2 regions of the Kutzneria viridogrisea DSM 43870 genome follow, and region 2 is predicted to be linked to the other one. Evidence: riboswitches for the same ligand, from Rfam matches in the RefSeq annotation. Region 2 holds a riboswitch; the other holds the start of a gene.
The links. A riboswitch is a leader RNA that binds a small molecule or an ion and turns the genes downstream of it on or off. The one in region 2 is predicted to bind glycine.
Positions count from the first base shown of each region.

Region 1: it holds a riboswitch for glycine, as region 2 does, so the genes downstream of both, gcvT (glycine cleavage system aminomethyltransferase GcvT) here and gcvP (aminomethyl-transferring glycine dehydrogenase) in region 2, are expected to answer to the same signal.

Region 1 is NZ_CP007155.1:9,110,661-9,115,688, forward strand. It holds gene KALB_RS39870 (AfsR/SARP family transcriptional regulator) at 1-114, opposite strand, end outside; gene KALB_RS39875 (hypothetical protein) at 274-912, opposite strand; gene KALB_RS39880 (helix-turn-helix transcriptional regulator) at 1,186-1,809, shown strand; glycine riboswitch at 1,942-2,036, shown strand; glycine riboswitch at 2,037-2,125, shown strand; gene gcvT (glycine cleavage system aminomethyltransferase GcvT) at 2,150-3,259, shown strand; gene gcvH (glycine cleavage system protein GcvH) at 3,275-3,661, shown strand; gene glyA (serine hydroxymethyltransferase) at 3,658-4,932, shown strand.
Region 2 is NZ_CP007155.1:4,087,608-4,092,635, forward strand. It holds gene KALB_RS18240 (peptidylprolyl isomerase) at 1-509, shown strand, start outside; gene KALB_RS18245 (MerR family transcriptional regulator) at 772-1,359, shown strand; glycine riboswitch at 1,415-1,516, shown strand; gene gcvP (aminomethyl-transferring glycine dehydrogenase) at 1,685-4,570, shown strand; gene KALB_RS18255 (hypothetical protein) at 4,637-5,028, opposite strand, start outside.

The DNA.
Region 1 (5,028 bases), 4.9 Mb from region 2:
GGCGTTGACCGCCAGCAGACCGAACAGCGCGCGCTGCATCGGTGCGCCCAGCTCCAGCTCGCGCTCCGCGGCCCAGCCACGAACGGGTCCCAGCAGCGCGACCCTGATCCCCACTCCCACACCTGAAACCGTGCCCAGGCCCTCGGCCATCCAGCGTCCTCCCAGCCCGGCGGCCCGCCATACGGGTCACCGGGGACGTACCCCCAGTGAACAGTGTCGCTGGTCACCACGGGATAGCCAAGCGGGGATGACTGGGCAAAAACCTGGCCCAGTTCAGGCAGGGCGCACCCAGAGCAGCTCACCGTTGCGCCGGACGGTGTACTGATAGGCGGGGAGCTGTTCCCCGTAGCAGTAGATCTCCACCTGCGGGTGCGGTTCGCCGGCCGCGCAGATGGCCCGCTGCGCGCGTGCGGTCAGCGCCACCAGGTCGGTCTCCTCGGCGGCCTGCACCAGGTAGACCCGCTTGGGCTCGGGCCACGGGGCGCCGTCGATCGGTGCGCGCCACGCCCGCCACAGGCCCTCCGCGCCGGGCTCGCCGCTCACCGCGGCCACGGCGGCGTCGTCCACCGTGTCCTCGGCGGACCAGCCGCCCAGCCCGAAGGTGTAGGGCAGTGCGGGCGGGTGGTCGGCGGGGGCGAGCCCGCGCAGGGCAACGGGGTCCTCGCCCGCCGACAGCAGGGCGCGGACCAGTGCGTCCTGGTTGGTCTCGGTCAGCGGTACCCGCTGGTGGACGGCGGCGAAGGCCACGGACCTGGCCACCTCGGTGGTGCGGCCCTCGGCGAGCCAGCGGCGTGCGGTGCAGAGCAGGTCGTCGGGCAGTTGCCCGGCGAGTGCGGCCAGCGCGGTGCGCAGCGGCGTGGAATCGACCTGGGGCGGGGCATCGGACACGATCACGGCATCCGCGACGAGCACCTGGCGATCCTCCTCCCCGAGGCAAATGCAATTGTGCAAGGGTACGACAGCCAATTGCTGGTCAACAGGTCTCTGGCTGGCGGGAAGCTGAAGGTTTCGACGGACGGGCAAACTCTGTGCCCGATTACCCCTTGCGCCGGGCCGATGCGGCGCAACGTGGAGCGAACACGCAGGTCAGCGCCGGTCTACATGGCGTGGAGGCGGCGTGAAGATCCTCTGAAGAGAGCGGTTGCACGCTGTGTACCCGGGGGATCACCGTCGAGGAGGAAGCAGATGGACAGAGTGTGGGTGGCCGTGCATGCGGGCGATCCGATCACGCTGGCTGGGGCCATCAGCTACCTGCGTGCCCGTAGCGAGGTGCAGGTCGTCCCGGCGAGCCGGTTGTCCGAGGCACACGTGCTCGTGGTGTGCGTGGACACCGTGAACGCCGATGTGATGAGTCTGCTGCGCAGGACCGCTGACCAGGGTTCAGTCAAGATCGTGCTGGTGACCGACCGCTTCAACGACGCCGACCTGCTCACCGCTGTGGAGTGCGGTGTGGTCGGGGTGCTGCCCAAGGCCGCCGCCAGTGGCGACCGACTGGTGCACGCGGTGCTGGCGGCCAAGCGTGGCATGGGCGACATGCCGCCGACGCTGCTCGGCTCGCTGCTGTCACAGGTGGAGCGGCTGCACAAGGAGGTGCTGCGCCCCAACGGCCTGACCGCCTCGGGGCTGGCACCCAGGGAGATCGACGTGCTGCGGCTGATGGCCGAGGGCTGGGACACCGCCCAGATCGCCACCAAGCTGTCGTACTCGGAACGGACCGTGAAGAACGTGGTGTACGCCGTGATGAGCAGGCTGGGCCTGCGCAACCGGCCGCACGCCGTGGCCTATGCGATGCGCGCGGGTGTGATCTAGAGATCGGTCGAAGCCCCTGGTTCCAGGCGCGGAGGGGCGCCTGGAACCAGGGGCTTCGCCGTGGTTGACGCTGCGGGGCGCGGCCACATACCGTTGCCCCCCGCAAGACCGACAACTTCACGCTCGCGCCGTTGACGCCGTGCGGGAGAGTCCTGCCGAAGCCGGGCAGGCGCCGAAGGAGCAATCCCTCCCCGGAATCTCTCAGGCACCCACACCGCTCGGACCAGGCGACTCTGAAAAGCAGGTGCTCGCACCTCGCCGAAGGTGAAAGCCGCTCGCGCGGCGAAACTCTCAGGCCCATGACAGAGGGGGAGGCTCACTCCGACAGCGAGGGGTCTCCATGAGTTCCGCGGACGCCGTGACCAGGCGCACACCGCTGCACGACGTGCACGAGAAGCTCGGCGCGAAGTTCACCGACTTCGCAGGCTGGCAGATGCCGCTGCGCTACGAGGGCGACCTCGCCGAGCACAACGCGGTCCGCGGCAGCGCGGGTCTGTTCGACCTCACGCACATGGGCGAGATCGTGCTCAGCGGCCCGCAGGCCGGTGCCGCCCTGGACTACGCCCTGGTCGGCCACGCCTCGGCGATCGCCGTGGGCAAGGCCCGCTACACGATGATCTGCGCCGAGAACGGCGGCATCCTGGACGACCTGATCGTCTACCGCACCGGTGAGCACGAGTACCTGGTCGTCGCGAACGCGGGCAACGCCACCGTCGTCGCCGAGGCGCTGATCACCCGCGGTGCCGGGTTCGACACCGAGGTCCGCGACGAGTCCACCGGCTACGCCCTGCTGGCCGTGCAGGGCCCGGACTCCGCCGGGATCCTGGCCGCGCTGACCCCCACCGACCTGTCCACCGTGCGCTACTACGCCTCGTACCCGACCACCGTCGCGGGCGTGGACGTGCTGCTCGCGCGCACCGGCTACACCGGCGAGGACGGCTTCGAACTGTTCGTGGCCCCGGACTCGGCGCAGGCGGTGTGGACGGCGCTGCACGAGACGGGCCGGGTCGTGCCCTGCGGCCTGTCCTGCCGGGACAGCCTGCGGCTGGAGGCGGGCATGCCGCTGTACGGCAACGAGCTGACCGCCGAGCTGACCCCGTACGACGCGGGTCTTGGCCGGGTGGTGAAGCTGGACAAGCCGGGTGACTTCGTGGGCAGGGCCGCGCTGGAGGTGGCCGCCAAGTCCACGCCGAGCCGGAGCCTGGTCGGCCTGGTGGCACCGGGTCGCCGGGCGCCAAGGCACGGCTACCGTGTTGTCGATCCCGAGTCCGGTGCCGAGCTGGGTGTGGTCACCAGTGGCGCCCCGTCGCCGACCCTGGGACACGCCGTGGCCATGGCCTACGTCGACACCGAACGCGCCGAACCGGGATCCGCGCTGGCCGTCGACATCAGGGGCACCATGTCCCCCGTCGAGGTCGTGGCGCTGCCGTTCTACCGCCGATCCGCCTGAAAGGGTGCACAACTGATGACCGCCGTTCCCGAACACCTGGAGTACACCGCCGAGCACGAGTGGGTGTCGGTCACCGACGGGCTCACCAAGGTCGGCATCACCGCGTTCGCCGCCGAGTCGCTCGGCGACATCGTGTACGTGCAGCTGCCCGAGGTCGGCTCCGCCGTCACCGCGGGCGAGCCCTGCGGGGAGCTGGAGTCCACCAAGTCCGTCAGCGACCTGTTCGCCCCGGTCACCGGTGAGGTCGTGGCCGTCAACGACAAGGTCGCCGACGACCCCGCCGTGGTCAACACCGACCCGTTCGGCGACGGCTGGCTGTTCACAGTGCGCGCCGAGGAGAGCCAGGACGGCCTGCTCAGCTCCGACGAGTACGCCGCGCTGATCGAGGAGGCCGCGGAATGACCCCGCCCGAGCTGACCACCCCGCTTGGCGAGCTCGACCCCGAGGTCGCCTCGGCCATCGACGCCGAACTGGGCCGCCAGCGCGGCACCCTGGAGATGATCGCCTCGGAGAACTTCGCCCCGCTGGCGGTGCTCCAGGCGCAGGGCTCGGTGCTGACCAACAAGTACGCCGAGGGCTACCCGGGGCGCCGGTACTACGGCGGCTGCGAGCACGTGGACGTCATCGAGCAGCTGGCGATCGACCGGGTGAAGGCGCTGTTCGGCGCCGAGCACGCCAACGTGCAGCCACACTCCGGGGCGCAGGCCAACGCCGCCGCCATGTTCGCGCTGCTCAACCCCGGGGACACCATCCTGGGCCTGGACCTGGCGCACGGCGGGCACCTGACGCACGGCATGCGGATCAACTTCTCCGGCAAGCTGTACAACGTGGTCGCCTACCACGTGCGGGAGTCCGACTACCAGGTCGACATGGCCGAGGTGGAGCGGCTGGCCCGCGAGCACAAGCCGAAGATGATCGTGGCGGGCTGGTCGGCGTACCCGCGCCAGCTGGACTTCGCGGCGTTCCGGCGCATCGCCGACGAGGTGGGCGCCTACCTGATGGTGGACATGGCCCACTTCGCCGGGCTGGTGGCCGCCGGGCTGCACCCGAACCCGGTGCCGCACGCCGACATCGTCACCACGACCACGCACAAGACCCTGGGCGGTCCGCGCGGCGGTGTCATCCTGTGCCGCCAGGAGCTGGCCAAGAAGATCAACTCGGCGGTGTTCCCCGGCCAGCAGGGCGGCCCGCTGGAGCACGTGATCGCCGCCAAGGCCGTGGCCTTCAAGGTCGCCGCCAGCGAGGCGTTCCGCGAGCGCCAGCTGCGCACCCTGACCGGTGCGCGCATCCTCGCCGAGCGCCTGCTCGGTGACGACGTGGCCGCGGCTGGCGCCACCGTGCTCACCGGCGGCACCCAGGTCCACCTGGTGCTGCTCGACCTGCGCAAGTCCGAGCTGGACGGGCAGCAGGCCGAGGACCGGCTGCACGAGATCGGCATCACCGTGAACCGCAACGCGGTGCCCTTCGACCCGAGGCCGCCGATGGTCACCTCCGGCCTGCGCATCGGCACCCCCGCGCTGGCCGCCCGCGGCTTCGACGACGAGGCGTTCCGCGAGGTCGCCGACATCCTCGCCCGCGCGCTCGCCCCGGAGTTCGGCGAGGAACTGCGCGAGGAACTGCGCGGCCGCGTGACCGTGCTGACCGAGAAGTTCCCGCTCTACCCGACGCTGTAGAGCGCGGTTCCGCCTGGTCATGAAGGTGCCGTTCACTGCGTTGAACGCAGTGAACGGCACCTTCATGACACTGTTGTCATTCATCAGTAAAGACGA
Region 2 (5,028 bases):
CGGTGTTCGACGCCGCCAAGGCCGCCAAGCCGTACACGGCCAGACTGCACACCAGCCAGGGCGAGATCGCCTTCCAGGCCCTCACCGACAAGGCCCCGTGCACGACCTTCTCCTTCCGCTTCCTCGCCGAGCACGCCTACTTCGACCGCACGCACTGCCACCGGCTGACCACCCAGCGGATCTACGTGTTGCAGTGCGGTGACCCGACCGGCACCGGCAGCGGCGGCCCCGGCTACTCCTTCCCCGACGAGAACCTGACCGGGGCGACCTACCCGGCGGGCACGGTGGCCATGGCCAACGCGGGCCCGAACACCAACGGCAGCCAGTTCTTCTTCGTCTGGCAGGACACCAAGCTGTCCCCGGCCTACACCCCGTTCGGCCGGGTCACCGCGGGCATGGACGTGCTGCGCAAGATCGCCGCGGCCGGTGAGGACGACCAGAACAATCCCGGGGACGGCTTCCCGAACCTCTCGGTGCGCTTCCGGCACGTGTCGATCTCGTCTCGGTGATCTTGAGGAAAGAGTTTTCCCGGTACTGGTTGACAGGGAAAACTCTTTCCTCACTCTCCGTAGATCGCTTCATCGATTCGGGGAAGCTCCACTGCGGAGCGTCACCATCAAGTCGACATTGAGGGTTTGGCCTCCCGCGCGTCGCGTTGACCCGTCCCATGGCCCGACTTACCGTCAGGGAGGAGTCGGGCGCGCGTCGTGGTCAGCCACCAGTGCGTCCCGTGTCGTCGCCGGTCGTCAGACCGGGCGAGGGGAGGCAGTCGTGGTCGAGCAGAGCCTCGACAATGAGGGGCCCAGCAGGGCCGCAGCCGGCGAGCAGGGTGCCCTGTTCCCGGACGCCTCGCTGCCCGACGAGATGGTCGGCTACCGCGGCCCCGCGGCCTGCCAGATCGCCGGTATCACCTACCGGCAGCTGGACTACTGGGCGCGCACCGGCCTGGTCGCGCCCACCGTGCGCAGCGCGCACGGCTCGGGCAGCCAGCGGCTGTACTCCTTCAAGGACCTGTTGGTGCTCAAGGTGGTCAAGCGGCTGCTGGACACCGGGGTCTCCCTGCAGAACATCCGGGTCGCCGTGGACCACCTGCGCCGCAGGGGAGTGCGCGACCTGGCCAGGATCACGCTGTTCAGCGATGGTACGACCGTGTACGAGTGCACGTCCCCGGAAGAGGTCGTGGACCTGCTCCAGGGCGGGCAGGGCGTGTTCGGCATCGCGGTCAGCGGGGCCATGCGCGAGATCAGCGGCACGATCCACGAGTTCCAGGCCGAACGGGCCGACGGGGTCGTCGAGGAGCTGGAGCCGCTGTCCCAGGACGAGCTCTCGCACCGCAGGCGCGCCCGCCGCACCGGCTGACTCACGGTGTTCGCTAGTCGTAACACTCGCGGGGTAGGCTTGCCCCGCAAGTCGTAAACCCCGTGCGGGAGAGTTCGGGCCGGTAGCCAGCCGGTTCGGCGCCGAAGGAGCAACCCCTCCCCGGAACCTCTCAGGCGGCCAGGACCGCACGGGTGAGACGCCTCTGGAAAGCGGGTCGGCCTCGTGCCGGCCCCGCCGACGGTGCAAGCCCGCTCGCGGGTGAAGCTCTCAGGCGCCCGTAGCCGGGCGGGGACAGAGGGGGAGGGCAACGGCAGCACACACCCGTGTGCGGCCTGTGCCCTGTACCCGGAGGCCCTGAATGACGATGGACCGCATCCCGCTCGCAGCGCTGGAGCACGGCACCCCCTTCGCCGACCGACACGTGGGACCGCGCCCCGCAGAGCTGGCCAAGATCCTCGACGTGATCGGCGTCGGCTCGCTGGAGGAACTGGCCCAGCGCGCGGTGCCCGCGGGCATCCGCGGCGGCGACGTGGCCCTGAACCTGCCCGCGCCGGCCACCGAGACCGAGGCGCTGGCCGAGCTGCGCGCGCTGGCCGACCGCAACAACCCGCTGGTGCAGATGATCGGCCTGGGCTACTACGGCACGGTCACGCCCGGGGTCATCCTGCGCAACGTGCTGGAGAGCCCGGCCTGGTACACCGCCTACACCCCGTACCAGCCGGAGATCTCCCAGGGCAGGCTCGAGGCGCTGCTCAACTTCCAGACGATGGTCGCCGACCTGACCGGGCTGCCGGTGGCCAACGCCTCCATGCTCGACGAGTCCACCGCGGCGGCCGAGGCGATGACCCTGGTGCGCCGCGCGGGCCGGTCCAAGTCCAGCCGCTTCGTGGTCGACGCCGACACCCTGCCGCAGACCATCGCGGTGATCGAGACCAGGGCCGAGCCGCTGGGCATCGAGGTGGTCGTGGCCGACCTGTCCCAGGGCATCGAGGGCCTGGGCCTGGGCGGGGACTTCTTCGGCGTGCTGCTGTCCTACCCCGGCGCCAGCGGCGTGGTCCGCGACCAGGAGGCGCTGATCGCCGAGGTGCACCAGGCCGGTGCCGCCGCGGTGGTCGCCGCCGACCTGCTCGCGCTGACCCTGCTGCGCGCCCCCGGTGAGATCGGCGCCGACGTGGTGGTCGGCACCAGCCAGCGCTTCGGCGTGCCGATGGGCTTCGGCGGCCCGCACGCCGGGTACATGGCGGTGCGCCAGGGCTTCGAGCGCCAGCTGCCGGGCCGCCTGGTGGGGGTGAGCGAGGACGCCGACGGCAACCGCGCCTACCGGCTCGCGTTGCAGACCCGCGAGCAGCACATCCGCCGGGAGAAGGCCACCAGCAACATCTGTACCGCCCAGGTGCTGCTCGCGGTGATCGCCTCCATGTACGCGGTCTACCACGGGCCGGAGGGGCTGCGCGGCATCGCCGAGCGCGCGCACCGCATGGCCACCGTGCTGGCGGCCGGGCTGTCCGAGGGCGGCGTGACCGTGGTGCACGGCGAGTTCTTCGACACCGTGCTGGCCGAGGTGCCCGGTGGCGCCGAGCAGGTCGTGGCCAGGGCCCGCGAGCTGGGCGTGAACCTGCGCCTGGTGGATGCCGACCACGTGGGCGTGGCCTGTGACGAGCTGACCACCCGCGCGCACCTCGCGCTGGTGTGGCAGGCGTTCGGCGTCACGGTGCCCGACGTGGACGCCCTGGACAACGACACCGCCGACGCCGTGCCGGTCGCGCTGCGCCGCACCTCGGAGTACCTGACCCACCCGGTGTTCCACCAGCACCGCTCCGAGACCGCGCTGCTGCGCTACCTGCGCTCGCTGTCGGACAAGGACGTGGCGCTGGACCGCAGCATGATCCCGCTGGGCTCCTGCACCATGAAGCTCAACGCCACCACGGAGATGGAGTCCATCACCTGGCCGGAGATCTCCCAGCTGCACCCGTTCGCCCCGGCCGCCGACGCCGAGGGCCTGCTCAGCATCGTCACCGACCTGGAGCACTGGCTGGCCGAGATCACCGGCTACGACGCGGTGAGCATCCAGCCCAACGCGGGCAGCCAGGGCGAGTTCGCCGGTCTGCTGGCGATCCGCGCCTACCACCGCTCGCAGGGCCACGGTGAGCGCGACGTCTGCCTGATCCCGGCCAGCGCGCACGGCACCAACGCGGCCTCGGCCGTCATGGCGGGCATGCGCGTGATCGTGGTCCGCTGCGACGACAAGGGCAACATCGACCTGGAGCACCTGCGGTCCACTGTGGACGCCCACCGGGACGACCTGGCCGCGATCATGATCACCTACCCGTCCACGCACGGGGTGTACGAGGACACCGTGCGCGAGGTATGCGGGCTGGTGCACGACGCGGGCGGCCAGGTGTACGTGGACGGTGCGAACCTCAACGCGCTGATCGGCCTTGCCCAGTACGGCAAGTTCGGCTCGGACGTCTCACACCTGAACCTGCACAAGACCTTCTGCATCCCGCACGGCGGCGGCGGCCCCGGCGTCGGCCCGATCGGCGTGCGCGCGCACCTTGCGCCGTTCCTGCCCAACCACCCGCTGCAGCCCACCGCGGGCCCGGCCACCGGTGTCGGCCCGATCAGCGGTGCGCCCTGGGGCAGCGCCTCGATCCTGCCGATCTCCTGGGCCTACGTGCGCATGATGGGCGCCGAGGGCCTGCGCCGGGCCACGCTGACCGCGGTCGCCGCGGCCAACTACATCGCCCGCAGGCTGGACGAGCACTTCCCGGTGCTCTACGTGGGCGAGGGCGGCTTCGTCGCCCACGAGTGCATCCTCGACCTGCGGCCGATCACCAAGGCCACCGGCGTCACCGTGGACGACGTGGCCAAGCGGCTGGCCGACTACGGGCTGCACGCGCCGACCATGTCCTTCCCGGTGGCGGGCACGCTCATGGTGGAGCCCACCGAGAGCGAGGACCTGGCCGAGATGGACCGCTTCTGCGAGGCCATGATCGCCATCAAGCGGGAGATCGACCGGGTCGGCTCGGGCGAGTGGTCGGTGGAGGACAACCCGCTGCGCAACGCCCCGCACACCGCGGCCTGCCTGACCGAGCAGGAGTGGCAGCACCCCTACACCCGGCACGAGGCCGTGTTCCCGGCCGGGGTCGGCGCGACGAAGATCTGGCCGCCGGTGCGCCGCATCGACGGGGCCAAGGGCGACCGCAACCTGGTCTGCTCCTGCCCCCCGCTGGAGGCCTACCAGTCCTGACCCGGACGCCATGAAAGTGCCGTTCCTCGCACTCAGTGCGAGGAACGGCACTTTCATGGCACCGAGTTAGGGGGCCAGGACCGGGAAGTAGGTCTGGACGGCCCCGGTGGCCGGGTCGTAGTACCCGGCCAGTTCCAGGTCACGCCACAGGCCGGACCAGGCGCCGGTCTGCTCGTCGTAGCGGGCCTCGGCGCTGTGCCACGCGCCGGTGGCGGCCTCCTGCACCTCCTGTGCCGACCAGTCGGGTGGGAAGTGGGTGCGGTCCACGAGCGCCGGACGGCCGCCGGTGGGCGGGGTGCGGTGCGTGGTCATCCGGCCCACCGCCGGGTACCCGTCCGGGCGGGCCAGCGCGGGGTCGGCGGCGGAGTTGAGCAGGAAGGCGCGCAGCCCGGAGAGCACGGGCCAGAACAGGGCCTCGGGCACGGGCAGCGGCTGCCACCGGTCGTACAGGCTGCCGA